2 linked regions of the Gemmata palustris genome follow. The main gene of each other region encodes a partner of the protein of the gene in region 2 in a complex. Links are inferred from orthologs where the notes say so. Each region holds a gene or a part of one and is shown on either strand. Other genes may lie near its edges. The genes, in order: J8F10_RS28080 and J8F10_RS22105.

Region 1 (16,907 bases), 1.4 Mb from region 2 along the record:
CGGTGAGACCAAATCGTTCACGGTCAAGGAGGAGCGCGATGACGTGAGCACGATCGCGCTGACCAACGGGGCGGAAGACCAGATCCGGTACTTCGTGTCGCTGAGTGAGGCCAGTCCCGCGCTCAAGCAGCGGCTCGCCGAGGCGCTCACGATCAAGGGGGGCTGGGACGCGACCGCGCGCGAGCTGGCCCAGGTGACCGCTGACCTGCAGCGGTTCACGATCGACCAGGACCGGATTCGTAAGAACCTGCGCGAGACGCCGAAGGAGTCCGAGGTGTACGCGACGTACCTGAAGAAGCTGTCGGACCAGGAGAAGGAGATCGACGCACTCACGGCCAAGCAGAAGGGGCTCGTGGGCGACGAGTTCCAGGCTCGCAAGAAGTACGAGCACTTCCTCGCCAACATCAACGACTGATTCAGGTGCAGCACTCTGCCCCTGTGGGGCGCCAATCGTGTAGACGGCAAACACCGCCCGCTCGTTGGCACTCGCGGTTCGCCAAAAGACTCCGAGCGAACCGCGAGTGCAACGAGCGGGCGGTGCGTCCCGCACCGGCCATTTCCACGCAATAAACGGCCTGACATGAGGCCGCGCGGCCTTTGTGAACCTCGTGCCGCTCTGTATCCTCAACCTGATACTCTTTAATTTTAAGAGGCCGGCCCCGTCTCATAACGGTATCCCGACCATGCCGCAGAAAGTCTACATCGAAACCGTCGGCTGCCAGATGAACGTGCTCGACAGCGAGCTGGTCATCGGTGCCCTCCGCAAGCACGGCTACGACCTCACCGATTCTCCCGCCGACGCGGACGTGCTGTTGTTCAACACGTGCTCCGTGCGCGAGCACGCGGAAGACAAAACGTACTCGGCGCTCGGCCGCGTGCGCCCCATCAAGCGCGACAAACCGGACACCGTCATCGGCGTGCTGGGCTGCATGGCGCAGAAGGACCAGGACGCGATCCGCAAGCGCGCCCCGTTCGTGGACATGATCGTCGGTACGGGGCAGTTGGGGGCGGTGCCGGAACTGGTCGATAAGGTGCGGGCCACGCGCACGCCGCAACTCGCGGTCAGTTTGGGGCGCGCGGACGGCGGGCGGAATGAAGTCGAAGCGAGTTTCATCAGCTACGACCCGGCCCGCGACCCCTCGATGCGCCCGACGCCGTTCCAGGCGTATGTCCGCATTCAGATCGGCTGCGACAAGTTCTGCACGTACTGCGTGGTGCCGAGCACGCGCGGCCCGGAGCAGAGCCGCCCGCCGGAACACATCTGGAACGAGGTGCGCCAGCTCGTCGATCAGGGCTGCAAGGAAGTCACGCTCCTCGGCCAGACGGTAAACAGCTACGTCTACGAGTCGGGCGACACGCGCACGCGCCTGAGCGACCTCATCGCGGGCATGCACGAGGTGAACGGCCTGGAGCGCATCAAGTTCGTGACGAACTACCCGAAGGACATGACGGACGACCTGCTCGACGCGGTGCGCGAGTTGCCGAAGGTCGTGAAGTACCTGCACGTCCCGGTTCAATCGGGGTGCGACGAGGTGTTGAAGCGCATGAAGCGGAACTACACTGCTGATTATTACATGGAGATGCTCGCGCGCTGCCGGGAACTGGTGCCCGGCGTGTCGGTGAGTTCGGACTTCATCGTCGGCTTCTGCGGCGAAACGGAAGAGAGCTTCCAGAAGTCGATGGAGTTGGTCCGCGTCGCGCAGTTCAAGAACTCGTTCATCTTCAAGTACAGCGAGCGCGCGGGCACGAAGGCCGCGGACCGGTACCCGGACGACGTGCCCGATGACGTGAAGAAGCGCCGAAACAACGACCTGCTCGCGGTGCAGAACGAGAACAGCCGCATCGACCACCGCGCGCAAGTCGGCAAGGTGGTGGAAGTCTTGGTCGAAGGCCCGAGCCGGCGTGAACAGCGCGCGAGCCGCGGCCGCGAAGAGCCCGGTCACATCACACAACTCACCGGCCGCAGCATGGCCGACCACATCGTGGTGTTCGACGGCACCGAACGGCTCGTCGGCCACACGATCCGCATCGCGATCACCGACGCCAGCCCGTTCACGCTGTACGGCAACGTACTGACCGACGAAAGCGTGGGCGTGGATACCACCGACCGCCAACCCAACCGGGTGCCGAATAGTCCCCCCTCCAACCTCGAGATCGGGACGCGCCCGGAGCGCTTTTCGCTTCCTCTAATTTGAGGGTCCGGCGCGGCGTCCCTACCTCGTAGCAAGCGCCGGGTCGTAGATACTCACCGGCGCTTGCCAGCGAGTGCCTGCGACCCGAGGGGCGATCGCGGGGTTCAGCACGACCAAGTTTCACACCGCCGGCCCGGGGATCGTGCTCGGCGCAACGGCCCTGGTGTGGAAGCTGAAATAAGGCGGGCTGTGTCGGTCTCACATTGCCGCGGTATCATCTCTGCATGGCCTCTCTCGAAGACACCATCCTGAAAGCCGTGCGCGACGCGGACCGCGGGCGCCGGAACCTCGCCGCGCTCGCCGCGCACCTCGGGGCGTCCGCGCCCGAACTGTTCGCGCCGCTCGGTCGGCTCCTGCCGCGGACCGCGGACCCGGACATGGCGCTCAACAATCTGGAGCGCCTGTTCGCGCGCCCGGACGCCCGCGCGCACCTCCCCGCGCTGCTCGAAACGCGCGCCCGCGAACTCGACGCCACGCTCCAACTGCTCGCCACCTCGCAGTTCTTCGCGGACACGCTCGCGGCCTACCCCGAGTTCCTCGCGACCGTGTTCCACGTGCCCAAGCGGAACCCCTTCACCCCCGAACTCATTGCCCAACTCAAAGGCGAGGTGGACGCGGCCGGCGACGACGCGGGCGTGCTGCGCGCGTTCCGCCGGTTCCGCGACCGGCACACGCTCCGCATCGGCATCGGCGACGTGATCCGCGACCGGCCGCTCGAAGAGATCACGCGCGAACTCTCTCGCCTCGCCGACGCATCGATCGAAGTCGCACTCCAGCACGCGCTGCGAACCGTTACGACACGGTTCGGTAGCCCGACCGCGCCGACCGGTCAGCCCGCGAAAATTACGACGCTCGCGTTCGGCAAACTCGGCGGTGACGAGCTGAACTATTCGAGCGACATTGACCTGATGTTCGTGTACGACTTCGACGGCGAGACTAATCGAAGGTCGGGAGTGAGCAACGCCGAGTTCTTCGGCCGCGTGGTCAGCGAAGTCGTGCGGTTGCTTTCGAGCCACACGGACCGCGGGTTCGCGTACCGGGTGGACCTGCGCCTCCGGCCGGAGGGGAACCGCGGGTCACTCGCCCGGAGCCTGGCGAGCACGCTCAGCTACTACGACACGATGGGCCGCACGTGGGAGCGCCAGGCGCTCATCAAGCTGCGGCACGTGGGCGGCGACCCGGCGCTCGCGCGCGACTTCCTCTCGGCCGTCGAGCCGTTCGTGTACCGCAAGTATTTCAGCTTTTCCGAGATCAACGAGGTGAAGGCGCTCAAGCGCCAGATGGAAGCGAAGGCCCAGCGCGCGCAATCGGACAACACGGACCTCCCGCGCGACGTGAAGACCGGGCGCGGCGGCATCCGCGACATCGAGTACACGGTCCAGTTCCTTCAGTTGCTCAACGGCGGCGACCTCCCGGCCGTGCGCCAGCGGAACACGCTCCTCGCGCTCGAAGCGCTGGAAATCGCCGGGTGCCTGAGTTCGCAGGAGACGTACATCCTCGCGGACGCCTACCGGTTCCTGCGCAAGACCGAGCACCGGCTGCAACTGCTGTTTGACCTCCAGACGCACAAACTGCCCGCCGAAGGGGACGAGCTGCGGAAACTCGCGCGGCGCATGGGGTACGCGATAGCACGGAACGCGGAGCGCGGAGCGCGGAACGAAGACGAGCCACCGCACGCCCCTCCCGAGGGCGGGGAACTCGGTCCCGAGGGCGGCGCTTCCAGTTCCGCGCTCCGCGCTCCGAGTTCCGCGCTCTCCGCGCAGCGCCGCTCGCCGCTCGACGAGTCCGACCCGCCGCCGCTCGACACGCGCGACCTGTTGGTCGATCCACTCGACCGGTTCCTGAAAGACCTGCAGGACAAGACGTCGATCGATCGCACCATCCTGAACCACTTGCTGCACCAGTCGTTTCAGGGAGAAGACGGGCACTCGGAGCCGGAAGCCGACCTGATTCTCGACCCGGACCCGGACGCAGAGACCGTGCGCGCGGTGCTCGGGCGCTACCCGTTCCGCGACGTGCCGAAGGCGTTCGCCAACCTGTCCGCGCTGGCACGGGAGAGCGTGCCGTTCCTGTCCGCGCGCCGGTGCCGGCACTTCCTCGCGAGTATCGCCCCGCCGCTCTTGCGCGCCGTGGCCGCCAGTCCCGATCCGGACGCGGCCCTCACCGACCTGGAGCGCGTCAGCGCGTCACTCGGCGCGAAGGCCGTGCTGTGGGAGCTGTTCAGCATCAGCCCGCCCAGCCTGAAGTTGTACGTCGAACTGTGTGCCGGGAGCCCGTACCTGTCGGGGTTGCTCATCAACAACCCGGGTATGGTGGACGAACTGCTCGATTCGCTCGTACTCAATCAACCGCGCACGGCCGACGAGCTTCACGCCGAGTTAACGGAACTCCTCCGAGGGGCAACCGATCCGGACCCGATTCTGCACAGCTTTCAGGACAAAGAGTTCCTGCGCATCGGTGTGGGCGACCTGCTCGGCAAGGCGGACGTGCGCGTCACCACCGCGGCCCTTTCCGACGTGGCCGACACGATTCTGAACCAGGTCGTGGAACTGGTCGAGCCTTCCGTTCGTGCGAAGTTCGGCGATCCGATCATTGAAGCGCGCGACGGCCCTCAACCGTTGGAGGACGTTTTCACCGGCCGGCTGACACCGGCCGTTCGCCCAGAATGTCCCTACGTCCTTCTCGGCCTCGGCAAACTCGGCGGCCGCGAGATCAGTTACCACAGCGACCTCGACCTGCTGCTCGTGTACGAAGCCGACGGCACGACGTCGCGCGGTGAGGCGAATCGGTTGTATTTCACCGAACTGGCGCAGCGCGTCATCAAGACCGCGAGCCGGATGGGGCCGATGGGCCGGCTTTACGAGGTGGACATGCGGCTGCGGCCGACGGGCAAGTCCGGGAGCCTCGTGCTGCCGCTCTCGGAGTTCCGCCGGTACTTCGCGAGTTCGACGTGTCAGCTCTGGGAGCGGCAAGCGCTCGCCCGCGCGCGGGTCGTTCGCGGAGAGGCCCGGTTCGCGGACGAAGTGACGGCCGCGGTCCGTACCGCGATGCTCGGTCCCGCGTGGCACCCGGAGGTGGTGGACGAGGTGCGGGCGATGCGCCAGAAGCTCGAAGCGACCGCCAGCCAGTGGAGCCTGAAGCGCGGACCGGGCGGGTTAACGGACGTGGAGTTCGCGGTGCAGTTGCTCCAATTGAAGTACGGGCGCAAGCACCCGGACGTCCTGAAGCCGAACGTGTGGGACGCGCTCGACGCACTGGCCGCGGCCGGCCTACTCCCCGCGAACGATGCGACCGCGCTGCGCGACGGCTACTCGTTTCTGCGCCTCGTCGAAGCGCGCTTGCGGATCGTGACCGACCGGCCACTGACGGAGATCCCCGAAGCGGCCGACGATCAGGCGAAACTCGCGTACCGACTCGGGTTCGTGGCCTCTTCGGACTTCCTCGGAGCGTTTCGTGAGGCTACCGCGGGCATCCGAACGGCGTATCTCGCCGCCACCGCGCGCGAGCGATCATAAGTAGATCACGCGGGCCGTACTTCTTCCCCCATCTCGCCCAAATTCTCGGGGCAGCGGGCGATTCTGAAATCCGCGAAACCGGTCGGCGTCTGGGTGGGTAGAATACGCGTGACCGACGTCCGAATCGGCCCTCTAGCAAAACCGCCAGGCCGATTCATCTCGGAAAGGATCAAAACTCATGATGCGTTTCTCTCGCCTGGGTTTGGCGGCCGTTTTCGCCGCGACTCTGGCCGCCCCGGTTGCCCGCGCCGCCGAACCGGACAAGCTCCTCCCGGCCGAAGCGGACACCGTCGCCTACATCAATTTCAAGCAGATCCTCGAATCCGATATCGTTAAGAAATACGCTCTCGACCAGATCAAGCAGGCCCTTGCCGGCCAGGACGCCAAGAAGTTCCTGGAAGACATGGGCCTGGACCCGATGAAGGACGTCGACAAGGTGTGGCTCGGGATGTCCGGTTCGACCCCGGACGACACCAAGGCGCTCGTGATCGTTCACGGCACCTTCGATCCCGACAAGCTGTTCAAGGCCGCCGAAGCCGTCACCAAGAAGGACGGCGACAAGTTCAGCATGGTGAAGGACGGCACCGCCACGATGTTCAAGTACCAACCGGACCAGGGCAACCCGGTCTACGGTACCGTGGTGAACGACACCACCGTCATCGCCGGCACGGACAAGAAGCTCATCGCCACCGCGCTGAAGCAGTCCGAGGACAAGAAGAAGGCCCCGATCAAGGCCGAACTCACGGACCTCATCAAGCAACTGGATGAGAAGGCGTCGCTGTTCGCCACGTCGCTGGTGAAGGGTAAGTTCGACGCCGTGAAGTTCCCACCGCAGTCGCCGATCGACCTGTCCGGGATCGAGAAGTCGCTCCCGAAGACCAACACACTCAGCCTCGTCATCCGGGTCACCGCGGACATCAACCTGGAAGTCACCTTCGGGATGAAGGACGAGGATTCGGCCGCCGACATGGGTGACGCGGTCGCGAAGCTCGTCAAGGACATCGGCGGGTTCGTCCCGGCGCTGGTCGCGTTCGAGCCGAAGGCCAAGCCGCTCGGCGAGATCCTCAAAACGGTCAAGTCCGATGTGAAGAAGACCAGCGTTACCCTCTCCGGGAAAGTGGTCGGTGACATCATCGGTAAGCTGATTACGCCGGAAGGCTAAGTCGATCGAACTGCAAACACAGCGACACGGGCGGCCTTTGGCCGCCCGTGTTTGTTTTTCGCGTCGAGTGAGCCGCGACCGGTGGTGTCTTGAGTGTGGTCCGCTCGCTCCGCGAGCGGTTGGACCCACGAGCGCAATCGAGTACGCACTAACTCGGGTGGGGCGAAGCCCCGCTCGCGGAGCGAGCGGACCACACTCAAGACACCACCGGTCGCTGTCGGGGTTCACACTTCGGGAATTTCGATGTCGTCGAGCGGATCGTTCTTTTCCGGGCTGTCGGCGGCTCGTTTGCTTTGATTCGACTTGATGAGCGCGGAGACTTCGTCCCAGTTCACCGCGGCGAAAATCTCGTCCAGGTGCTTCACCACGCCCAGTAAGCTCGCGGAGGCCATCTCGAAGTTGGTGTGCGGGGAGAATTCTTTGAAGTGATCGCGGAAGTGCTCCGCGACGCGGCGGAGTTTGGGCAACTTCCCCTTTAACCGACGAAGGAAGTCGCCGAAATCGCCCCGCTGGAGCGCCGGCTCGACGGCTCGAATGCTGTCGTAGAGAGTTCGCGGGACGTCGAGCATGTCCTCGTTGTCCTGGATCTCGTCCGCGTGCTTGAGGAACGTGCGGATCATCCAGGCGTGCGCGAGGACCGTGTTCAGCCGGGCGACGGCTTCTTCGGGACTCATGGTTGCGCCGGCGCGGGGTTGGGGCCATCGGTCGGGACCGCGGGCGCCGGGGTCGTCGGCTTCCCTTTCGAGGCTTCGGCTTCTTCCTTCGACATCAGTACCAAGAACGTACCGACCGCGACGAGCACGATCCCGGCCCACAGTTTCCAGCCCGGCATATCGAAGTGGAAGTTGCTCCACTCGCCGGTCTTCGCGTTCGGGTGCCACACGGAGCTGAGCACCGTGTTGATGAGCGGGGCGAGGCAGAAGATGAGTGGTGCGATGTACATGCGGTACGTCGCGGGGTTCACGCCCTCGATCTTCGCCTGATCGACCGCCGCTTTGCTGGCGAAAATCACGCAGATCGCGCCGACCGCACCGGCCACGCCCGCGAGCCCGCTGAACACGAGCCCCACCGCGCGCCAGCTCGCTTGGGCGTCGTCGCGGGTCGCCATGAGTACGACCGGGATGACCACGGCCATCACCATGTACGCCACGCCGACCGACAGAATGGACGCCAGCCGCCCGCCGACGCCGATCGCGTTCCCCTGCGCGTTGAGCGGGCTGAGCATCTGCCCACCGAAGAAGATGATGGGCACGTAGGTGCCCCACGCCAACCCAGCGAGAATGACGTAGCCCCACCACGGGATGCTGTTCATCGATATTCCAGGAAATGGAACGCGGGGCGCGGAATGCGGAGTTCGGAACGAAGACCGAGTCTCCGTTCCGCGATCCGAACTCCGCGCCCCGCGCTGGAAAGAGTGACCCTATGGGGATTCGAACCCCAGTTCCTGCCTTGAAAGGGCAGTGTCCTAGGCCACTAGACGATAGGGCCACGTCTGGAAGTCGGCGCCGCCGAGGACACACCATTTTTAGGAGCGGCACGGGCGAGCGGCAACGTGCGTGCGCCGGTATCGGGGCGATCGGGGGCCGAAAAAGACAAGAACCAACTGCCCCCGTTCCGGTTTTCCGACGCCCGGCGCGTTCGCTCGGGGCGTAAGGGCACGACTTTGCTGTGGTACAATCTCCCGTGTGGACGAGTAGAATGGTTCACGAACCGCTCGCAGGTATCGGACCATCTAACCCATATCTCCCGAGGACTCTCAAAATGGCCAGCCCTAACGTTGTTGAACTGACCGAAGGAAACTGGAGCGAGTACGTCACCAGCGGCACGCTGATCGTTGCCGACTTCTGGGCGCCGTGGTGCGGCCCGTGCCGCCGACTCGCTTCCACCATCGACGCCGTTGCCGACCAGTTCGCCGGCAAGGTGAAGGTGGGCAAACTGAACGTGGACGAGAACCCCAATCTCGCCGTCAAGTACGACGTGATGACGATCCCCCGCATCCTGTTCTTCAAGGGTAGCGACACCCCCGTTCACACGGAGAGCGGCGTCCTGTCCCCCGACGAGCTGTCGAAGCTGATTAACCAGTACGCCTAATTTTTCGAGCCGCGTCCGACGGGAACGGGTTGAAGGGCGAAGCGGTGATCGAGCGCACGGAGCGACTCGGCCACCGCTTTGCTCGCTTCGCCCTTCAGCCCATCTCTTCATGAAGATCGCCCCCCCCGCGCGCCGATAAAGTTTGCGGGTTCTTCCGTCGGAGCGGGGCGCGAACAATGGCAAACATTAACGACGAGCGGGTTCGACTTGCGTTGGACCGGGCGGAGGCGGACCGCTTGTTGGCGGAAGCCCGTGCCGCGCAACGCACCGCGAACCGCGAACGGAGCCGCGCCCGCAAGCTTGCCGCGCGCCTGGCCCGGCGCGTCCAGCACACACTCGATACCGCCCGCGCGCAACTGGAAACCGATCGCCAGGCGCTCGAGGCCCGGGTCGCGCGCTTCAACGAAACACAATCGGTGTTCAACGGCACGATCGCGGCCGACCGCGACCGGGTGCGCGACGCCTGGGCCGATCTCGCCGCCCGCCAGAAGCGCTCCATAGAAGAATGGGACGAAGCGAGCCGGTTCCAGGCGGAACAGGCCACAGCGCTCGACGCCCGGGCCGCAGCGCTCGATGCCCGCGAGCGGGGCGAAACCGAAGCGAAAATCAAGCTCCAGTGCGAAGTTACGGTGCTGCGCGAGGAAGCCGCCGCGCTCGAAATGCGCGTGCGCAACGCGCGCCAGGCGGTGGACGAACTCGAGCACCAGCGCGAACAACTGCGGGCCGACACCCTCGCGCTGGTCGCGGCGGAAGCGGAACCGCCGGCCGAACTCCAAGTCGCACTCGACCGCTCCACCGACCGCGACCTGACGCAGTGGGCCAACGAGCTCGCGAAGAAGGAAGAGCGGTTGAACGTGGAGCGGGCCACGGTCACGGGGCTGTTCGCGAGCCTGGCGCGCGACAAGGCCGGGATGGGGGACCAGCGCCGGGTGCTCGCGGAGCAGTTCGCGCAACTCGCCGCGGCCCGCGCCGGGTGGCAGGCCGCCGAGCGCGAGACCGTTCTGGAAATGGAGCAACTCGCGCACACGCTCCGGCAGCGCGAGGCCGAACTCAACGCCCGCGACCAGCGCATCAGCCGCGCGGACGGTCGGCGGCGCGAGGACGCCTACGATTTGTGGCAGTTCCGGTTGCGGCTCGAAGCGTGGCAGTCGAAGCTCGTCGCGTTCGAGATGCGCTGGCACACGGAGCGCGAGCAGCTCGAAGCGGATCTCGTCCGGCGCGAAGAGACCCTGATCGCACGGGAGGCGGGCGCCGGCGGTGATTCGGACACGATTCCCCCGGTAATCCCGTTCGCGCTCGCGATTTACGACGGCCCGCCGACCCGAGCGGTGCCGGAGGAACTGACCGCGCTCCGCGACGAGGTCGAGCGCATGGCCAGCCTGCTCCTCGAAGCGGACCTGCCGGAACCGCCCGAACCGCACGAGAGCGAGTTACCGTGGGCCGCCCCCGACGAGAACAACGCCGAAGTGTTCCCGTATGACCGCTCCCGCGCGGCCTAGTCAGCAACCGAACGAGCAAAGGGGCGGGGCTTCCCGTGCGTTGAACCGTGACGACAAACGGGAGCGCCGCCCACTCCCTTGCAGTCGCGGCTCGCTACAAGGAAACGCGACGAATCGAGCGCCGCTCGCACTTAAATGGTTGCGGGGCACAAGTGGCGTCTACGTCTTCAGCGTGCCGGTGATTTCGCGCACGCGGCTCGCCCCGAGTGATTCGATCGCACTCGGGAGGGCGTCCACGATCTTGACACTCGCGGTCGGGTCGTAGAAGTTCGCGGTGCCGATCTGGACCGCGGTCGCCCCGACCACGAGAAAGTCCATCACATCGTTAAGGGTCGCGATCCCGCCCACTGCGATCACCGGAATCGCCTTCAATTGTGCGATTCGCCACACCGCGCGCAGGGCTAACGGTTTGATCGCGGGGCCGCTCAGTCCGCCCGTGATGTTACCGAGGATCGGCGCCCGTTTCCGCCAATCGACTGCCATGCCCACAAAGGTGTTGACCGCGCTCACCGCGTCCGCGCCGCCGTCGGCTGCGGCCTTTGCGATGACGGTGATGTCGGTCACGTTCGGCGTGAGCTTCGCGATGAGTGGCAGGTCCGGGCACACGTCCCGGCACCGGCGGACGATATCTTTCGTCAGCTTGGGATCGATGGCGAAATCCGTCCCGCCGCTCACGTTGGGACACGACAGGTTCAGTTCCAGCGCGCTCAATCCTTCGCGCGACTGATGCACGCGCGCCGCCATCGCGACGAACTCTTCCTCGCTCTTCCCCGCGATGTTGCCGACGATCGCCGTCGGGAGCGTGCGGAGGTAAGGGAGGTGGTGCGTGAGGAAGTGTTCGAGGCCGTCGTTATCCAAACCGATCGCGTTCAGCATGCCGGACGCGGTCTCCACCGTGCGCGGCGGGCGATTACCGGCGCGGGGCGCGTGCGTCACGGTTTTGGGAACGACCCCGCCGAGCTTCGCGAAATCGACGAACGGCGCCATTTCCTTCGCGTAGCCGAACGTGCCGCTCGCCACGAGGACCGGGTTGCGGAGCTGGAGCCGCCCGAGCGTGCAGGACAGGTCAATCATTAACGACGGTCTCCCGGTTCGGCCCCACAAACGACTTCCGGCATTTTATTAGTTTGTTGCGCGTAACTCTGTCCGCACGGCAGTGTTTACGAGACTACGGATCACATTTTCGGTTCCAATCCCAAGAGGTGCCCATGTCTCGCAAGCTGCTCGCAGCCGGGCTGTTCGCACTGGCCTGCACAATTACGCTGTACGCTCACACCGTTACCGCGGGTGAAGAGGCCCCGGCCCCGCGCGCCGCCGGCGAGGGGGAGGGCGATAAGAAGGGCGAAGGCAAGGGCGGCCCCGGTGGAAAGTTCGGTAAGGGCGGCTTCGATAAGAGCAAGATCGACCCCGAAAAGCTGAAGGCCCTCAAGGAGAAGTTCGGCAAAGGCGGGTTCGACAAGAGCAAGATCGACCCGGAGAAACTCAAGGAATTCAAGGACAAGTTCGGCAAAAATGGGAAGGGCGGCTTCGGGAAGGGCAAGAAAGACAAGGACAAAGAGAGCGGCGAAGAGTGAGAGGCGCCGGGCACAGTCTTGGCGCACACATTTCAATTGCTTTGGTGTGCGGTTGCAACAAGGGGCGAACGGCCGGCGTGAGCCGGCTGGTGGAACTGGCTCGGGCTACACTTGGGAGCTTTCACCAGCGAACGGGTCGAGTTCGGGCGGGAGCGCCTTTCAGGGTGGAACTGGCTCGGGCTACACTTGGGAGCTTTCACCAGCCGGCTCACGCCGGCCGTTCGCCGGAAGCTCCTCACTGGTACTGCGTCGGGTCCGGTTGACCGGCTTCGGCGAAGCCCTTCTTGCGCAGCGAGCACGAGTCGCACCGGCCGCACGCCCGGCCCGTCGCGTCGGGATCGTAGCAACTCAACGTCTGCGCGTAATCCACACCAAGTTTGGTCCCTTCGCGAATGATCTCCGCTTTCGTCATCTTGAGCAGCGGCGAGTGAACGCGGAACTTCCCCGTGCCCTCGGTACCGGCTTTCGTCGCGAGGTTCGCGAGGCCCTCGAACGCGCTCAGGAACTCGGGCCGGCAGTCGGGGTAACCACTGTAATCCAGGACGTTAGCGCCGATGAAGATGTCGAACGCGCCGACCACTTCCGCCAACCCGAGCGCCAAACCGAGTAAGATCGTGTTGCGCGCCGGGACATACGTCACCGGAACGCCGTGGGTCATATCGTCCGCGGAGCGGTCCTTCGGCACCGCGATGTCCGCCGTGAGCGCGGACCCGCCGATTTGCCGGAGGTCGAGCTTCACGACGCGGTGATCGACCGCACCGAGCGCGGTAGCCACGGTCGCGGCGCGCACGAGTTCGACGCGGTGCCGCTGCCCGTAATCGACGGCCAGCGTGTAACACTCAAAGCCCTGGTTCCGCGCGACCGCGAGCGCCGTGGTGCTGTCCAATCCGCCGCTGAGAAGCACGACCGCTTTCACAACACGCACTCCCGATCGAGTTGGTAATCGCCCGCCCGCGGTTCTTCTGGAAGCGCGGGCGCTGACGTTGCGACGAAACGAGGTGGAACCGCCCGCGCGCTTCATCTATCAAGATAGGTACCCTACGAGACGCACCACAATGGAACTGACCGAAACCCCGGCCATCGAGCAGTTGGAAACGTTCCCGAACCCGCGCCCGGGGCGGGAGTTTGCGATCGAGATCGTATGCCCGGAGTTCACGAGCGTGTGCCCGAAGACCGGCCAGCCGGACTTCGGCACGATCACGTTCACGTACACGCCGGGTGAAACGTGCGTCGAGTTGAAGTCGCTGAAGCTTTACCTGCAGCGGTTCCGCAATCAGGGGATCTTCTACGAACAGGTGACGAACCGGCTGCTCGATGATTTCGTGGCCGCGTGTAAGCCGGTGCGGTGCAAAGTGGTGTCGGTGTGGACGCCGCGTGGCGGCATCAGCACGACCGTGACGTGCGTGCATGAAGCGAACGAGCAGCCGGTGTGATCGGCCTCTGACTGCGTGTCCCACCGGCCGGCTTACGCCGGCCGGGTGCCAAAAGCATTAATCAACGATGATGGCGTTTTCGAGGCGGGCGTTCGGGAGGGCTTCGCGTGCGCCCTGTTGAGCGAGTTGCTTCACGTGGTACGAATTGGCCCGACCGCGAAGCACCACGCGCTCACCGCCCGTAGCGATTTCGACTTCGAGGTTCTGCACCCGGCGGCTCGTCCGATCGGCCACCCGCTGTGTAACAAGCTCAAGTAACGACATAGGGTTTGTGCTCATCTGCCCTGATTACTTCCTCGCGTTGCCTAAAGGTCAAGCAAGAGTGCTTGATTCGTATTCTTAACAGGCCGCGCTAGAGGCGTATCTTTTAGGTTACGGAATTTAGATGCAAACCGCAGTCCAGAAATATGTTTCCAAATCGCAACTCCTGAACCTGCGTGGTTCCCGGCCTTTATTTGCTGAAGAACTGCGCACCCGCGTGGCCAATGGTGCCCGGTGCGTGCGCTTCGAGTATTGCTTCTCACTTTTGTTCGTGACCGTGCGTCGGCAATCCGAAGTCTATCTCACTAAATCCTGGCAACAGCGTTACTTATGGGGGTTGTGGTACAGCACTCTCGCGCTTTTGCTCGGGCCGTGGGGCGTTCCGTGGGGACTATTTTGGACACTCTGGGCCGTTTGGGTGAACACGACCGGCGGAGCGGACTGTACCGCGAGCGTTCTCACTGCGGTGGAATCACTTAGTACAGAATGCGCGAATGCGCAAATCGATTCCCAGCATGGGGAAGTTAACCCGTTAGCGCCGGATTACAATTAGCTCTGGTACACGGTTCCGCTCTGCGCCGCGATGACGAGGAGGGACGCTTGTGGTTCGTCACGGTACGGTCGCTCTCGCTGCCCTCGTCGTGGGCCTTCTGGCTTTATCCGAGGGGCGGGCGTCGCTGCACCACCCGGACGACCCGATGGCGATCCCGGTGAGCGAAAAGGGCGCACCCGAAGCGCTTTCCTTTGAAGAATTCGGGCGCCGGCGCCTCGTGTTACTGAACGCGAGCAACCCGAAGTGGCCGCTCGACAATTCCGATCCAAGAGACCCGGCGAAGAAAATCAGGACCGACCGCGGTACGGTCAAGGATCGCATCGACAAACGGTCGGCGCTCCGCGGCCGGTCGGAACTGGATAGCGTCGCACTGGCGGTTGACCTGCTCCGGTTCGGTCAACCGGCCGAGGCCACCGGCGCGCTAAGGGACCAGCGCAGAGGATTTCTGCCGAACATCACGCACGCACACATCGAGGCCGCGCAGGGGAACTGGGACCGCGCGTTTCAGTTCCTCGATATCGCGAACGAGGAGCGCCCACCGAAGGAGGTTCCCGGCCTCAAGCCCCAAGAGCTCGCGTGGCAACTCAAGCTGAACACCGGACCGTTACTGAAGTTGGTGCGGCTCCGAATGAACGAAGCGAGGGGCGCCAAACCCGCGCCGGAAAACGAACTGCCGGACGCGATCTTCCCCGTGAACTTCGCGGACACGGTCGACGGCGCGCTGGTGCCGGGGGAGCGGGCGAAACTCCCGCCCGATGCGCTCGCGACCGTGCAACAGCTCGTGCTGTGGTTCCCGCACGACCCGCGCCTCTACTGGCTGCTCGGTGAACTGTACGCGGCGAAGGGGGAATTCGCCGCCGCGCGGAAGATCATGGACGAGTGCGTGGGGACGTTCACTTACAGTAACCGCAAGGTGCTGATGCAGCACCGCGAAGCGGTGACGAAGGCCGCGGACGCGAAGGGGGCCGCGCCCGAAGATCCGCTCTTCGCACAGCCCGATAGTGCTCCTCCTCCGCCGGCCCCGGCGCTGCCGTTCTCAATGGGCGCGGTGTGGATCTACTTCGGCGTGGTCGGGGTGATCGCGCTGTTCGCGGCCGTTCGCGCGCTAATGAAACTCAAAAGTAAACTCAATTGATGGCAACGGGAGGAGCCCTTCGCGATGATCGAAAACGTGTGGCTCGTTCACCCCGATGAGGCGATGTGTGCGGCGTTCCGGCGCCGGTTCGCCGGGCTGCGCGGCGTTCGCGTCGTTCGGGGCCGTTTTGAAGACCTGGAACCACACGACTGCTTCGTCACCGCGGGAAATGCGTTCGGCATCATGACCGCGGGCATTGATGCGGCCGTGGTCGGGGCCTTCGGCGAAGAACTGATGGCGCGCGTCCAGCACCGCATCATGAACGACTACTTCGGCGAGCAACCGATCGGCACCGCGTTCGTGTTGGGAACCGGCAGCTCCGCGATCCCGTTTCTGGTTCACGCGCCGACGATGCGCGTCCCCGGCAACATTGACGGGACGGACAAAGTGTACTGCGCGACCTGGGCCGCGCTGCTCGCGGTTCAGGCCCACAACACAACGAACGCGCACCGAATCGAAACGGTCGCGTTCCCCGCGATGGGCACCGGATTCGGCGGGGTACCGTTCGACGAGGCCGCGCGCCAAATGGCGGTCGCGTGGCGCAACTACCTCGAACCGCCGCACCGACTCGACTGGGATTTCGTGGTCGAGCGCCACCGCGCCATTTGCTACGACGGCCCGCGCCAGGTCGCCCGCTGAATCGCTCTCGCTTCTTGCGAATTCGGCGTTACACTATCCGCATGTCCACAACATATTACAAAAAGGTGCGCAAGCACCTTTCCGGCAATTGCCCGGTCATGAAGCGGATCATTGACCGCGTCGGGCCGTGTACGCTCACCCCCAACGGCGACGACCCGTTCACGTTGCTCGTGCGGTGCGTGATCTCACAACAAATCTCGACCAAAGCGGCCAAGTCAATTTACGGCCGGCTCGTCGCCGCGCTGAACGGCACGCCCGAAGGGGAGAGCGGTGCACCAACGATTCCGATTGCGGAGCTGGCGAAGCTCACCGAGGCGGAGTACAAGGCGTGCGGGATCTCGGGACCGAAACAACGGACCATGCGCGCGGTCATCGACCACGTGAAGGCCCACCCCGACCTGCTGCCGAGCATTCCCGACCTCGACGACGACGCGGTTCGTGAACAACTGACGGTCATCAAGGGCATCGGCCCCTGGACCGTCGATATGTACCTGCTCTTCGGTTTGGGGCGCGCGGACGTGCTGGCGGTCGGTGACTACGCGATCAAGGTCGCGGTGAAGAACCAGTTCAACCTGCGGAAGATGCCGGACGCGGCCAAAATGACCAAACTCGCGAAGCCGTGGGCACCGTACCGCAGCGTCGCGTCGTGGTACTTATGGCGCAGCTTGGACGCGGTGAAGACTGAAAAAGAGGGCACGTGAGGGGCGCGCGATTCGGAGCTGTCCCACAGCGAAGATCAGTGCGCCCAACTGCGGTAAGCCACGACCACACGCTTGCGATCGATTCCGATCACCCGGTCGGGCTCCAGATACCATTCCGTAATTCCGGCCGAATCTATCGTGACCGGCACGCT
Region 2 (13,699 bases):
GCCCGTGTCAATGAGCCGCTGCGCTTCTGATTGGGTACGAATCGGCGTAGCGAACAGTTCCTCTGCCACCGCGTCGGGGTAGCCACTCGCGAGAAACAAGCTCGCGGATTTGGCCGCGTACACCCACAGGCTGGCCGCGGCCCAATCCTCGGGCTTCTCCCGGGCGAGGAACTTTTTCGCCCCGGCCGGGCCGTCGAGTTTGCGGAGCAGTTCGGCCCCCGGTCCCAGGTCTGGCGCGGCAGTTGTTAGCAGCGCGATACGCCCGCCCTTCTTCACCGCGCGGGCCGCGGTCGCAGCGGCTTTCGCAAGGTCCGAGAAGGTCACGTTACCGGGTTCACCGCTGACGGAAGCGATCACTGTATCGACTTCTTCTTCGATCGCGCCGCGCCAGCGGGCATCCTGTCGGCGGATGCCTTCTACCCCGCTATCAAACAGCCCCGCAACGACGTCCTGAATCGTATCGCCCGCTCCCTCAATCACTTGAATCAAGAACGGTGTGCCGAGCAGCCATACGACTTCGGCGGCTTCCGTTTCGCGGTTCCCGGTCGGCGCGGATGACGTGAATTCGCCCAGGAACGCGGCCCGCGTTTCTTCGTTCGAGAGGGCCGGGAAAAGAGCCGTTTCCGCGCCCGCGTAGCCGACATGCGGGTCGTACCGGCGCCCCGCGAGCACGATGGTGAAGTCCGCTTCCGCCACCGAGCGGTTCAGGTACACGCGGCGCCCGCTGTTCGTGGTCGCCACGTACATGAGCTTCGGCTCGGTGGCCGGGTCGTGCGTCTCGGCCGTCACGTCCGCGAACTCGTCCGGCAACTCATCGATCCACGTTTGCGGCGCGTTCGGCGGCGAAACGACCGTGATCGCGGCCGGGGCGATGCCCGCACTGCCAACGTGCCGAAGCACTTCGGCGAGCATCTCTGTCAGGTGCGGTAATCGCGGATCAATGACAATCACGACGCGATCGTCCGGCGTGAGCGCCCGGCGGAGCGGCTCGAAGTTAAACGGTTTTTCGAGTGCGTGCTGAACGAGTTGCTGCGGCGAACCCGCGGGCGCGGTAACGTCTGCGCGTCGAACGGTAACGGCGCGATCGCCCGGCACCGTTAGTGTCCACGATTGAGAACCAACGATCAATTCGGTCGTTTCCGGCATGAAGTCCCCTCAGCGATGTCTCGCATTTATGAATTATACGCGCGGCGCGGGAACACGGGCATTCGTCCCGTTGCTGTGTTGGAAGCGGGTGGTTTGTGTTCGTGGCACAGGCCTCTGGCCTGTGTAAGCGCCTCCACAGGCCAGAGGCCTGTGCCACAAAACCAAAGGCCAAACGCATCAATTCCACAGAGCACCGCCTGCCCCAACGTAAAGGCACTCTTCACGAGGGCTAAAGAAACGCCCGAATCATTCGCTCCGAAGGAAGAATGCCCTTTCGTTCGCAGCACAGGGTGGAAACCGCGTACCGGGTTGGCGTAGAATGCAGCGTCACGTCGTTAGGGAGTGAGTGCCATGACCAGTCCCGTTTCCGGCCGATTGTTCGTCGGCGGCGAGTGGCTCGCGCCGCGAGACGACTTCGCGGACCTGAACCCGGCGAACCTCAGCGAAGTGGTCGGCTCGTTCCCGCACGCGACGCCGGAAGAGGTCGCGTCCGCGGTGAGTGCGGCGCGCGCCTCCTTTCCGGGTTGGCGCCGAACGTCGCGCATCCTCCGCGCCGAGTGCTTCGACCGGTTGGCGCAACTCATCAAGCGCGACACCGACGCCTTGGCCACGCTGATGGCCCGCGAGTGCGGCAAAAACGTCACCGAGTGCCGGGCCGAGGTGGTCGAAGGGCTGCACATGGTGCAGTGGGTGTTCGGCTCGGGTCGCACCGGCGTGTACGGCGAAGTGGTGGCATCCGAGATCGCGGAGAAAGATGCCTTCACGCGCCGGAAACCGTGGGGCGTCGTTGCGGTGGTGACGCCGTGGAACTTCCCGTTCGCGGTGCCGTTGTGGATGCTCGGGCCGAGCTTGCTGGAAGGCAACACGTGCGTGTTCAAGCCGAGCGAGGAGACCCCGGGGATCGCACAACGACTGGTCGAACTGTTCGCGGAAGCCGGGTTCCCCGGTGGAACCGTGAACTTGATCCAGGGGAGTGGACCGGTCGGCGAAGCGCTCGTGAAGAACCCCGACGTGAACGTGGTGTGCTTCACGGGCAGCTACGCGGTGGGCCGGCGCATTCAGGAACTCTCGGCGGCCCTCCCGGACCGCATCGTCGCGGCCGAAATGGGCGGGAAGAACGCGGTCATCGTGTGTGACGATGCGCGGTTCGATCTGGCCGTGAATGCGGGCATCCTCAGCGCGTTCAAAACCACCGGTCAGCGGTGCGTCTCCGCGAGCCGCATCATCGTCCACGAGTCGCTCATGGACCGCTACGCGAAAGCGTTCGTGGACACCGCGAAACGACTGCGCTTCGGCGACCCGCTCGACCCGAAGAACTTTGCGGGGCCGCTCGTGAACCGCAAGGGCGTCGAAAAGGTCTTGAGTTACAACGCGCTCGCGAAGTCCGAGGGCGTAGAGGTGCTGCTCGCGCCCGACAAACCGGAGAGCGTGAACGGGTGCTTCCTGGCGCCGTTCGTGTACCGCACCGATGCGAGGCCGAACCTCCGCGTCACGCACGAGGAGGTGTTCGGCCCGCACGTCGCTCTGATCCCGTTCAAAACCGACGAGGACGCGGCGCGGATTTACAACGACACGGAATACGGCCTCTCGATGGCGGTCATCACCGAGAGTTACCGGCGAATGCGGTTCTTCCGCGACGAGTGCGAGTACGGCATGGGCTACGTGAACCTGCCGTCGATCGGCGCGGAAGTTCACCTGCCGTTCGGCGGCGTGAAAAAGAGCGGCAATGGCCACCCGTCGGCCTCAGCGCTCATCGAAGCCGTCACGCACAAAACCGCGTGGACCGTGAACCACGGCACCGACATCAAGATGGCCCAGGGACTAACGACTGCGATCGACAGCGGCCCGGCGTGAAATTGAAAACGAAGTACAGCCGCGGATCAACGCAGATGAACGCGGATCAGAGAATAACGTTTCGGCAGGATTAACAGAATCAACGGGATTAAAAGAAATTGGTCCACTCGTTCCGTTATCCTGTCAAAGTTCTTCTGAATCGTTTTTGTCCGATCGTGCCTTCATCCGCGTTATCTGCGGCTCTTCTGTCTTTTTCCGTGCGGCTTTCTGGAGACTTCTCCATGTTCCAGTTCGACCACCTTCCGGTGCCCGATATTCGCACGCCGCTCCCGGGACCGAACGGCTCGGAGATGCTCGCGCGCGACAAGTTGTACGTGTCGCCGTCGTACACGCCGATGTACCCGCTGTTCGTCGACGCGGGGAGCGGGGCGGTGATCCGGGACGTGGACGGCAACCTGTTCCTCGATTTCACCGCGGGCATCGCGGTCACGAACACCGGGCACTGTCACCCGGAGGTCGTGGCGGCCATTCAGGACCAGGCCGCGAAACTGCTCCACATGAGCGGCACGGATTTTTACTACCGCCCACAAATCGACCTCGCCGAGAAGCTCGCGAAGATCGCCCCCGGCCCCAGCCCCAAAAAAGTGTTCTTCGCGAACAGCGGCGCGGAAGCGATTGAGGGCGCGCTGAAGCTCGCCCGCTGGCACACGGAGCGGAACCGCGTGGTCGCGTTCTTCGGGGCGTTCCACGGCCGCACTTACGGGGCGATGTCGCTCTCCGGCTCGAAACTCGTTCACCGACGCGGCTTCTCGCCGCTCGTGCCGGACATCCACCACGTCGATTTCCCGCGCACCTGTCCCGAGGGTGGAACCTGTGCCAGCAAGTGCCGGCTCATCGCGAACATCGAAGACACGATCTTCAAACGGACCTGCCCGCCGGAAGAAGTCGCGGCGATCTTCGTCGAGCCGATCCAGGGCGAAGGCGGCTACCACCCCATCCCGCAGGGGTGCCTCCCCGCGTTGCGTGAGCTGTGCGACAAGCACGGCATTTTGCTCGTGGTTGATGAGGTGCAATCGGGGATGGGCCGCACCGGGAAGATGTTCGCGGTGGAGCATTACGGCGTGGAACCGGACATCATCTGCTCCGCGAAGGGCATCGCGTCCGGGATGCCGCTGGGGGCGATCATTGCGAAGGCCGAGGTCATGGACTGGCCCCCGGGCAGTCACGCGAGCACGTTCGGCGGGAACCCCGTGAGCTGCCGGGCCGCGCTCGCGAGCATCGAGCTACTCGAACGCGAATACATGGCGAACGCGACCGTCCGTGGAGAGCAACTCCGGGCCGGACTGCGCGAACTTTCCAAAAAACACGCCGGTCTAACCAACGTGCGCGGGCTGGGCCTCATGACTGCGGCCGACCTCCCGTCGGGTACCACGCGCGAGAAGGTGATCCAGACCGCGTTCGAGCGCGGGCTGCTCCTCCTCGGGTGCGGCGAAACGGCGCTCCGCTTCTGCCCGCCGCTGTGCATCTCCGCCGCCCAGGTGGATACGGCACTCACGATTCTCGACGGCGTCCTCGGTACGATCGAGCCCGCAAAAGCGCCGGTGCCGGTATCCGCCGGTGGGCCACTGCCGGTCGTTTAGCGCATCACACTCAAGCGCACTGGCGGTTGTGTCCCCGGCGCCGACCGCGCACAATGGGAGAAGATGGCGTCGCTCCCTTGCTGCCACACGGATGAGCCATGCGCTGCTTCGGACTCGCGTTCGCGTGTGCGTTCCTCGCTGTCGGGTTCGCGGGTGCGGCCTCGCCGAACCCGGCCGACCTCGCCGTTGTGCCCGAGATTCAGGTGAAAGCCCGGGCGCTCGTGCGCCAGTTGGGGAGCGAAGACTTCGACGAGCGCGAGGACGCCGAACAGCAACTCGCGGACCTCGGCCGGCTCGCCCGCGCGGCGCTATTTGCTGGTGCGACGACCAATCCCGACGCAGAAATTCGGTTCCGGTGCAGGCAACTCCTTCCCCACGCCGTCACGCTGGACACTAGGGCGCAACTCGACACGTTTCTGGCCGATACGAAGGGCGAATACGAACACGACCTGCCCGCATGGAAGACGTTTCGCGCGGTCGTCGGGAGCGAATGGGCGTTCTTCGGGCTCAGCGTGTGGTCGGACCGGGAACTCGACGCAGCCGCGCGCCGCGTGTTCACCGAACTCGTTTCCACTGCGGCCAATCGGCGCCTGCTGCTCGCGGTGGACGGTTCGCGCACCGAACTCGCCGACCTCGTCGTGTGGCGCCGGCAAGATCTATTCAACATGCGATCCGTGCGGACCGACGGGGAGGCTCGGGAACCGACGCTCGAAGACGTCACCGCGCTGCTATTCGCCGAGAGCTGTGTGGGGTCGCAGTACATGCTGCTGCGAAGGGGCTCTGTTAGCTCGCTGATGTCCGAATCGGGGTTCACCCGCGCGGCCCGGGGAGCGGACCCGAAGGGCCGCGTGTACCGGGCGGTCGTGGTCGCGTGGCTCGATTCGCGGGACGAATCGCGCGAAATGTCTCAGGCCCTGAACATCGCCCAGAACCTCGACCTCACCGACCAGGCGTGCGGCCTCGCGGCCCGGCTGCTCACCACGTCCGCCATCAACCCCAGTTCCCGCGGGCGCGGGGCGACCAGTTTCGCCGCGCTCGGCACCCGGAAGCACATTCCACTGTTAAACAAGGCGATGAGCGACACGTTGACGGTGTACACCGTTCGCACGGCTACATCGGTCGACGGTCTCGAATCCGTGACTTACGAAGTTCAGGTCCGCGATCTCGCGCTGGCCGTCTCGATTCTTCTCACCGAACAGAGACTCAGCGACTACGGCTTCGTTGACCGCTTTGGCACCTCCTCGTCGGCCGACAAGCTCTCCTTCTCGTACACGCGGCACTACTTCCCGGACGACGCGGCCCGAAAAGCCGCGTTCGTGAAGTGGGAAAAGTGGCGTAAGGCGAACGAGTGACGTAAACGGGTCAGGGATTTTCTGGCAAAAGGCAGCCCTCACGGGCACCCAACCACAGGCCGGTGCGGGCGAGCCGACGAAATTGTCGCGAATCAGTCGCAAAAACGCACAGCAATCATTGCAACAATTCGCGGCGGGAGATATTTTTGATCTTACGCGCGTAAAGGGGACGTGCGACACAGCGCCGGTGCGTGGACCCCGCCGGCGCTGTTCTTTTTTTCTCACGCCCTGCTATTCCTTGCCGAACGCCAGATCAACAACCCAGCACCCGTGCGTCGCGGTAAGAAGATTTCACCGCAGAGAGCACGAGGGCGCGGGGCCGAACCAATCACAGCCACTCGGCTACTTCTCTGCGCTCTCCGCGCCCTCTGCGGTGAAATCCTCCTAACACGCAGTGACGCTCTGAAACTCAAGAACAAATAGCAGCAACTCTCGCACTGTCCGATGTTCAACTCGACACATCGAAGTGATGCGAATTACCCGCTTTTCCAAGGCATTTCACAGCGATTTCAAAAGCACCATGATTCCGTTTTGTGGCGTGAGTAGAATCCGGGGCGGTTCGCCCACCGAATGGACTCTCGCCGGGTCGATTGCCCGGCATTTTCTCCAACAGGAACGTATTTCGATGACGTCACCGGCTCCCCAAGCGGAACCGCTTCCGCCGCAGATGGTGTTGATGCAAATGGTGTTCGGTAAAGCGGTCACGCAAGCCGTATCCGTCGTAGCGCGGTTCAATCTCGCCGACCAAATGGCCACCGGGCCGAAAACTGCCGCCGAACTCGCGAATGCTGCCGGTTTGAACGCGAAGCACCTTTACCGCGTACTCCGCGCGCTGGCCGGGTTGGGCGTGCTCAAAGGTGACGACGGCGGACGGTTCGCGCTCACGCCCGTGGGCGAACTGCTGCGGTCCGACGTTCCCGGTTCGATGCGGGCCATCGCGACCTATGTGTGCGATCCGTGGAGCTGGAAACCGTGGGGCGATCTCGCGGGGAGCGTGCGGAGCGGCGAACCCGCGTTCGATCGCGTGTTCGGCGAGGGCGTCTTCGATTACTTCGGTAAGCACCCGGACGAAGCCGCGACGTTCAACGCGGGCATGACCGGGTTTTCGCAGCAAGCGGCCGCCGCGATGTTGAAGGCATATGACTTCGCCCCGTTCAACACGATCGTCGATGTCGGCGGCGGGCACGGGGCGATTCTGTGCGCCATTTTGGGCGCGAACGCGAAGGCCCGCGGGATCGTGTTCGATGCGCCCCAAGTGGTAGCGGGCGCGCACGAGCCGATCAAGGCGGCGGGGTTGGCCGACCGGTGCCGCGCGGAGGGCGGGGACTTTTTCAAGGCGGTGCCCGCGGGCGGTGACCTCTACGTTTTGAAGCACATTATCCACGACTGGAACGACGCGAAAGCGACGCAGATCCTCACGTGCGTTCGCGCCGCGATCCCCGCAACGGGCAAACTGCTCCTCATGGAACTCGTGGTGCCGCCGGGCTTCCCGCCGCACTTCGCGCACGTCCTCGATCTGGAAATGATGGTGGTGTGCGACGGCAAAGAGCGCACCGAGCCGGAGTACCGCGAACTGCTCGCGGGGGCGGGCTTCAAGCTCGCGCACGTCGCCCCCACCGAGGGGCCGCACAGCTTGATCGAGGCCGTCCCGGTTTGACGCGAGCCGCGGAATGACTTACAACCCCTTCAGGCGGATGTGTCGCCTGAAGGGGGTTTCATGCCAACAGTTTTGGTCACCGGCGGGGCGGGGTTCATCGGCTCGAACTTCGTGCGCCACTTGCTCGCGACGGACCCGACCGTTGCGGTCGTCAACTTCGATGCGCTCACCTACGCCGGCAACTTGGCCAACCTCGCCGACCTCGCCGGCCACCCGCGGTACACGTTCATCAAGGGCGACGTCACCGACCGCGACCACGTGCGCGCGGCGCTGCAGCGCGGGGTGACGGACATCATTCACTTCGCGGCGGAAAGTCACGTCGATCGCAGCATTCAGGACAGCGGGCCGTTCGTGCGCACGAACGTGATCGGCACCCAGATCCTTCTCGACGCGGCCCGCGAATTTAAGGTGAACAAGTACGTTCAGGTTTCCACGGACGAAGTGTACGGGAGCCTCGGCGCAACGGGCTTCTTCACGGAAGAAACGCCGCTGCACCCGAACAGCCCGTACTCCGCGAGTAAGGCCGGCGCCGACCTCCTGGTGCAAGCGTACCAGCACACGTTCGGGCTGCCGGCGGTCATCACCCGGTGCTCGAACAACTACGGCCCGTACCAGTTCCCCGAAAAACTCATTCCGCTGTTCGTGACGAACCTGCTCAACGACATCCCGGTACCGGTGTACGGCGACGGCCAGCAGGTCCGCGACTGGATTCACGTGCTCGACCACTGCCGCGGGGTCGAAGCCGCGTGGCGGAACGGAAGACCCGGCGAGGTGTACAACTTCGGCGGCCGGTGCGAGATGCCGAACCTCGAACTGACGAAATTACTGATCCGTTTGCTCGGCAAGCCCGAGTCGCTCATCCGGTACGTGGAAGACCGCCTCGGTCACGATCGGCGCTACGCGATCGACTGCGCGAAGGCCGAGCGCGAACTCGGCTGGGCCCCCCAAGTGAGCTTCGACGCGGGCCTGGCGGAAACAATCGCGTGGTACCAGACGAACGCGGCCTGGGTCGCGACGATCAAGAACAAAGACTACATGAGCTACTACGAGAAACAGTACGGCAGCAAACTCTAACGGGCGAACGGCCGGTGTAAACCGGCCGGTGAACGGGCAGCGCGGAGCGCGTGTTCGTTTCACCGGCCGGCTTACACCGGCCGTTCGCCGGAGGCCCCATGTCCATTCGCGTAATTCTGGCGGGCGGCAAAGGCACCCGCATGGGCGAGCTGACGCGCGTAACGAACAAGCACTTGCTCCCGGTCGGCGCGTGGCCGATGGTGTACCACCCACTGAAGAAGCTCACCGGGGCCGGGGTGCAGGAGATCCTGCTCGTGTCGGGCACCGAGCACATGGGCGACTTCGTGGAACTGCTCGGGTCCGGGCGCGACCACAATTGCCGGCTCACGTACCGCGTTCAGGACGAGGCCGGTGGCATCGCACAAGCTCTGGGCTTGGCGGAGCACTTCTGCATGGGCAGCCGGTCGCTCGTGCTGCTCGGCGACAACATCTTCCGCGACTCGCTCATTCCGCTCTTGGAGAAGGCGAACAGCCGCCCGGACTGGGCGTGGATCGGCCTGAAGCAGGTGCCGGACCCCGGCCGTTACGGTGTGGCCGAACTGAAGGGCGATCAGGTGATGGGGATCGAAGAGAAGCCGGAGAACCCCAAGAGCGATTTCGCGGTGGTGGGCATCTACATTTACCCGCCGGACGTGTTCAACCTCATCAAGACGCTCAAACCGAGCCGGCGTAACGAGTTGGAAATCACGGACGTCAACAACCACTACATCAAACAGGGCCGCATGGGGTGCTTTAGTTTGGACGGATATTGGACCGACGCCGGTACACTCGATAGCCTCGATTATTCCAACGAGCTGGTGCGAAAAGAGCCGCCCCGATTCTGATCCGACCGAAGAACGCTCAATAGTTCCCGCCTGACAGTAAACGCTTGACAGAAAATTGCCGGTGCTCTGGGGCCGGCACACCTCTTGCGACCTCGACCCGTTATAGTGGGGCCGTCCCGCCTTCTAAACCCGTTTGTATTCGGGTTTATTTTGGGGTCCGCGTCTGGCTCTCAGTCGCGGACTTGCTGCGGTTTACGCACGTTACTGCCCTTCGTGGCCGGGGCGTTAGCCCGGGCTACGGAAGTGCGATCGCGTGCCGGATTTGAGCAAAAACCTCCGAGGTGCGGGTCAATGACCCGCGCCCCTGGAACGCTGTTCCCCGACCTCTCTGTCAACCCGGAGAGCACCACAATGACGAATATGCATTATCTCAAAAATCTCAGCGTTTTCCTGGCCGCTTCGTGCGTGGTTCTTTTGACTCACACGGGAGCCGAAGCCGCGTTCATGATTACGATCAACGGTTCGGTTGTTGCGATCGACGGCGGTGCAGGGGATATGAACCCGACTGGTCACGAAGTGACGTTCGCTGGCACCGTGAGCGGTTACCAGATCCAGCTTCAAGCTCGTTCCAAGTCTGGGAGCGGGAGTGGTGGTGGAAGCGGGAGCGGGGGGCACCGATCCGGGATCGACCTCTCGGATCTTCAGGTCATTGGAGATAACCCCAGTGGTCCGCTGACGATCACGCTCTCGGACACGTATAGCCTGCCGGGTAGCGGACTTGGGACTTACGACGTGTACAGCCAGTTGAACCGGGATTTAATCCCCGGCTACTCCACTTCGGGCACGGTATCACTTGTTACATCTACCACCAGCGGGAGCGGTTCGGGTGGAGGATCAACGCCCGAAATTTCCCTGCCCCCGGGCCAAAGTTCAGGAACGTCGAGCGGATCGTTCCCGTCAACATCGAGCGGTTACAACCTCGACCAAACAGTTGTGGTTAACGGGCTGGGCAACGGCGATGGTGTGCAGGTGAGTGGCGGAAGTGTGGTTCATGCGCCCGCACCTGCGGGCGCCGCCTTGCTGCTAAGCGGGGCACCATTTCTACTTATGCTCAGAAAATTCGGACGTGGGCGAAATCACCCGGTTCAGCCAATTGTCTGACTGAGAAGCAGTTTGCACAAGTCTGCGCGGGCTGGCTCTCAGCTCGTTCGTGATGACGGAACTCTTTGGGTCCGCTCGTTCCGCGAGCGGAGTTTTGGCTCGGGTATTTGTGTTCGCACAGGCCTCTGGCCTGTGTGAGTGACTTCACAGGCCAGAGGCCTGTGCCACGAAAGCTGGGAAATGCCGCGCCTTCGTTTCAGTGCTCGGGCTTGACTAGGACCAACCACTCGCGGGTCACACGCCTGATGTTTGGGAAGCCGCTACCCGCTCCCTGGCGGTCGCGGCTCGTCAAAAAGGCCACGCAACTCGACCGCGCTCTTAAATCAGCCCGTGGTGGCCCAGGTAGCGCTCGGCGTCGAGTGCGGCCATGCACCCGGTGCCGGCGGCACTGACCGCTTGGCGGTAGTAGTCATCGGCCACGTCCCCGGCCGCGAACACGCCTTCCACGCTCGTGTAGGTGCGGGCCAGCGTCGTCCACTGAATGTAACCGCCCGCGTTCAGTTCCAACTGGCCGTCCAGGAACCCGATGTTCGGCGTGTGGCCGATCGCCAGGAACAGGCCGCTCGCGGAAAGTTCTTCCTTTTCCCCGGTCTTGTTGTTCTTCACCCGCACAGCGGTCACGCCCTTTTTGTCGTCGCCGATCACTTCTTCCACTTCCGTGTGCCACTTGATCCCGATCTTCGAGTTCGACTCGGCACGGTCGGCCATGATCTTGCTCGCGCGGAGCACGTCGCGCCGAACGAGCAGGTGAACGCTGCTGGCGAACTTCGTGAGGTACCCGGCCTCTTCCACGGCGGTGTCACCACCACCAACGACCACGATCGGCTGGTTCTTGAACCGCGGGAGCGCGCCGTCGCACACCGCGCACGCGGACACGCCCCGGTTCTTGTACTTGTCCTCGCTCGGCAGCCCGAGGTAGTTCGCCCGTGCCCCGGTCGCGATGATGAGCGTGTGTGCCTGGGCCGTTTTCCCATCGTGTAGCGTGACCGTGAACGGCTTGTTCTTCAGATCGACCTTCACCACGTCCTTCGATTCGACGCGGGTGCCGACGTTCCGCGCTTGTTGCCGGGCCAGGGCGACCAGTTCCGGCCCGTTGATGCCGTGCGTCGGTTGCTCCTTGTTGGCCGTCACCCAGTACGGCTGATCGTCTTCCTTCAGGGCGGTTTTCAGGTATTGCCGCGTATCGCCCGCGGGCCACGTGGGGAAGTTCTCCACTTCCGTCGTAAGTGCGAGTTGCCCGAGCGGAAGCGTCCCGTTTTCCTGGTTCTTCTTGTCGTAAGGGTTCCCCTCGAACACGAGCGGGTTGAGGTTCGCGCGGGCGGCGTAAATGGCCGCCGTCCACGCGGCCGGGCCGGAGCCGATGATGATGACGTTTTCGGGCATGACGTTCTCGGGTATGACGAGTATTTCGGGTATTGGCCGCGCACCTGGGTTTGTACCCACACACTCGGCGGTCTTGCTATTCTAGATGGCTGCGACGCATCGGCCCGATAGGTGTCGCATCGACCTAACATTGGCGGTTCCTTTTCCGATACCTCCGACACCCGACAATCCCGAGCGCAATGCACGAACGCCTGACCCATTTCCGCGAAATTCTCCGCTACGTGCCCCGGTTCCGCGACCGGGTGTTTGTCATCGCGATCGACGGCGCCGTCGTCGAAGACGATAACTTCCCGAACCTGTTGCTCGATATCGCGCTGTTGCGCAGTTTGAGCATCCGCGTCGCGCTCGTTCACGGCGCGGCGCACCAGGTGAGGCGGTACGCGGACCTCATCAAGATGACCCCGTCGGACGTGGACGGCACCGGGATCACGAACCGCGAAACGCTGAACGTCGCCATTAGCGCGGCCAACCGCGTCACGCACGAGATTCTGGAGGGGCTGTCCGCGAACGACCTGCGGGCCGCGTGCCCCAACGCCGTGGTCGCGCACCCGGCCGGCATCCTCGGTGGGGTCGATCACCTGTTCACCGGGCGCGTCGAGCGCGTCGATACGGAACTGCTCCAAACGCTCCTCGAGCGCGACATCGTTCCCGTGATCCCGCCCATCGGCATCGACGGCGCCGGGGCCTCGTATCGGCTGAATTCCGACGCGGTCGCTGTGGAAATCGCGAAATCCCTGCGCGCGGTGAAACTCGTGTACCTCAACACCGAGGGCGGCGTGTCCGACGCGAAGGGCGTGATCCGTCAGATGACCGTGCAGGAAGCGGACACGTTCCTCAAGCGGAGCCGCACCGAACTCCAACCGGGAGCCGTCACCAAACTGACGCACGCGCTCCGGGCCTGCAAGGAGGGCGTCGAGCGCGTTCACATCATCGACGGCCGCGAGCAGGAGGGGTTGCTCGGCGAAGTGTTCTCGAACGAGGGCATCGGCACGCTGATCTACGCGAACGAGTACCAAGCGATCCGCGCGGCCCAGAAAAAGGACGTGCGCGCGGTGTACTCGCTGATTCAACAGGGCACGCAGAACGATGAACTCGTGAAGCGCACGCGGGGCGAACTCGAAAAGGTCATCGGCGATTACTTCGTCTTCGAGGTGGACCGGAACGCGGTCGCGTGCGCGGCCCTGCACGTGTACCCCGAACAGAACATGGCGGAACTGGCGAGCGTCTTCGTCGACGCCCGGTACGAGAACAAGGGTATCGGGGCGAAACTGATTCACTTCACCGAGGGCGTGGCCCGTTCGCGGGGGATCGCGAACCTGTTCTGCCTCTCGACACAGGCGATCAATTATTTCATCCAGAAGGGCGGCTACAAGCTCGGCACGCCCGACGACCTCCCACCCGCGCGCCGGGAGAAGTACGACCAGAACCGGCGCAACTCGCAGGTGCTCATCAAGTCGCTGGGATAAAGTCGAGATCTCCCGTACAGGGGAGCCCAAAAAACAGATAAGCGGGAGCGCCCGGAGCCCGGTTCGTTCGGCGCACCGCACACACCCGCAGAAATTCATCATTCAACCCGGTCGGCAATCAGTCCGGCATCCCGGAGCGCGATCCGGTCGGGAACAACACGTCGTCATCGTCCGGTAACCCCGGCAGCGCCTTCGCGCCCACCGTCGCGGTCGCTGTAGTTGCACCGCCGGCCTTCATCTTTGTCATTAGCACGGCTTTGCG

Evidence for each region.
Region 1: the proteins of J8F10_RS22105 (region 2) and J8F10_RS28080 are in contact, whole or in part, in a crystal structure (PDB 1F6M), measured with the Escherichia coli proteins. The link is inferred for Gemmata palustris from one-to-one orthologs.

The regions. Positions count from the first base shown.
Region 1 is NZ_JAGKQQ010000001.1:6,739,555-6,756,461, forward strand. What follows is about bases 7,429-10,295. They hold J8F10_RS28080 (thioredoxin family protein), read left to right. Parts: upstream 7,429-8,630; coding sequence 8,631-8,960; downstream 8,961-10,295. Other genes in these bases: J8F10_RS28065 (hypothetical protein), read right to left, coding at 7,429-7,543; J8F10_RS28070 (hypothetical protein), read right to left, coding at 7,540-8,181; J8F10_RS28085 (hypothetical protein), read left to right, coding at 9,137-10,295. In the rest of the region: J8F10_RS28045 (DUF4139 domain-containing protein), read left to right, coding at 1-415; tRNA (N6-isopentenyl adenosine(37)-C2)-methylthiotransferase MiaB, read left to right, coding at 684-2,195; glnE (bifunctional [glutamate--ammonia ligase]-adenylyl-L-tyrosine phosphorylase/[glutamate--ammonia-ligase] adenylyltransferase), read left to right, coding at 2,417-5,707; J8F10_RS28060 (hypothetical protein), read left to right, coding at 5,886-6,869; more of J8F10_RS28065, read right to left, coding at 7,094-7,428; more of J8F10_RS28085, read left to right, coding at 10,296-10,459; J8F10_RS28090 (dihydroorotate dehydrogenase), read right to left, coding at 10,619-11,533; J8F10_RS28095 (hypothetical protein), read left to right, coding at 11,668-12,033; 7-cyano-7-deazaguanine synthase QueC, read right to left, coding at 12,269-12,958; queF (preQ(1) synthase), read left to right, coding at 13,089-13,466; J8F10_RS28110 (hypothetical protein), read right to left, coding at 13,524-13,730; J8F10_RS28115 (tetratricopeptide repeat protein), read left to right, coding at 14,330-15,415; J8F10_RS28120 (macro domain-containing protein), read left to right, coding at 15,440-16,054; J8F10_RS28125 (DNA-3-methyladenine glycosylase family protein), read left to right, coding at 16,096-16,755; J8F10_RS28130 (hypothetical protein), read right to left, coding at 16,791-16,907. UniProt on the Escherichia coli protein: Participates in various redox reactions through the reversible oxidation of its active center dithiol to a disulfide and catalyzes dithiol-disulfide exchange reactions.
Region 2 is NZ_JAGKQQ010000001.1:5,394,546-5,408,244, reverse strand. The notes cover bases 9,940-12,784. They hold J8F10_RS22105 (NAD(P)/FAD-dependent oxidoreductase), read right to left. Parts: upstream 11,972-12,784; coding sequence 10,907-11,971; downstream 9,940-10,906. Other genes in these bases: argA (amino-acid N-acetyltransferase), read left to right, coding at 12,151-12,784; J8F10_RS22110 (hypothetical protein), read left to right, coding at 9,940-10,588. Also shown: J8F10_RS22145 (lactate racemase domain-containing protein), read right to left, coding at 1-1,146; J8F10_RS22140 (aldehyde dehydrogenase family protein), read left to right, coding at 1,498-3,000; J8F10_RS22135 (acetyl ornithine aminotransferase family protein), read left to right, coding at 3,222-4,580; J8F10_RS22130 (hypothetical protein), read left to right, coding at 4,679-5,932; J8F10_RS22125 (methyltransferase), read left to right, coding at 6,558-7,589; rfbB (dTDP-glucose 4,6-dehydratase), read left to right, coding at 7,650-8,663; J8F10_RS22115 (sugar phosphate nucleotidyltransferase), read left to right, coding at 8,762-9,487; more of J8F10_RS22110, read left to right, coding at 9,779-9,939; more of argA, read left to right, coding at 12,785-13,437; J8F10_RS22095 (AAA family ATPase), read right to left, coding at 13,556-13,699.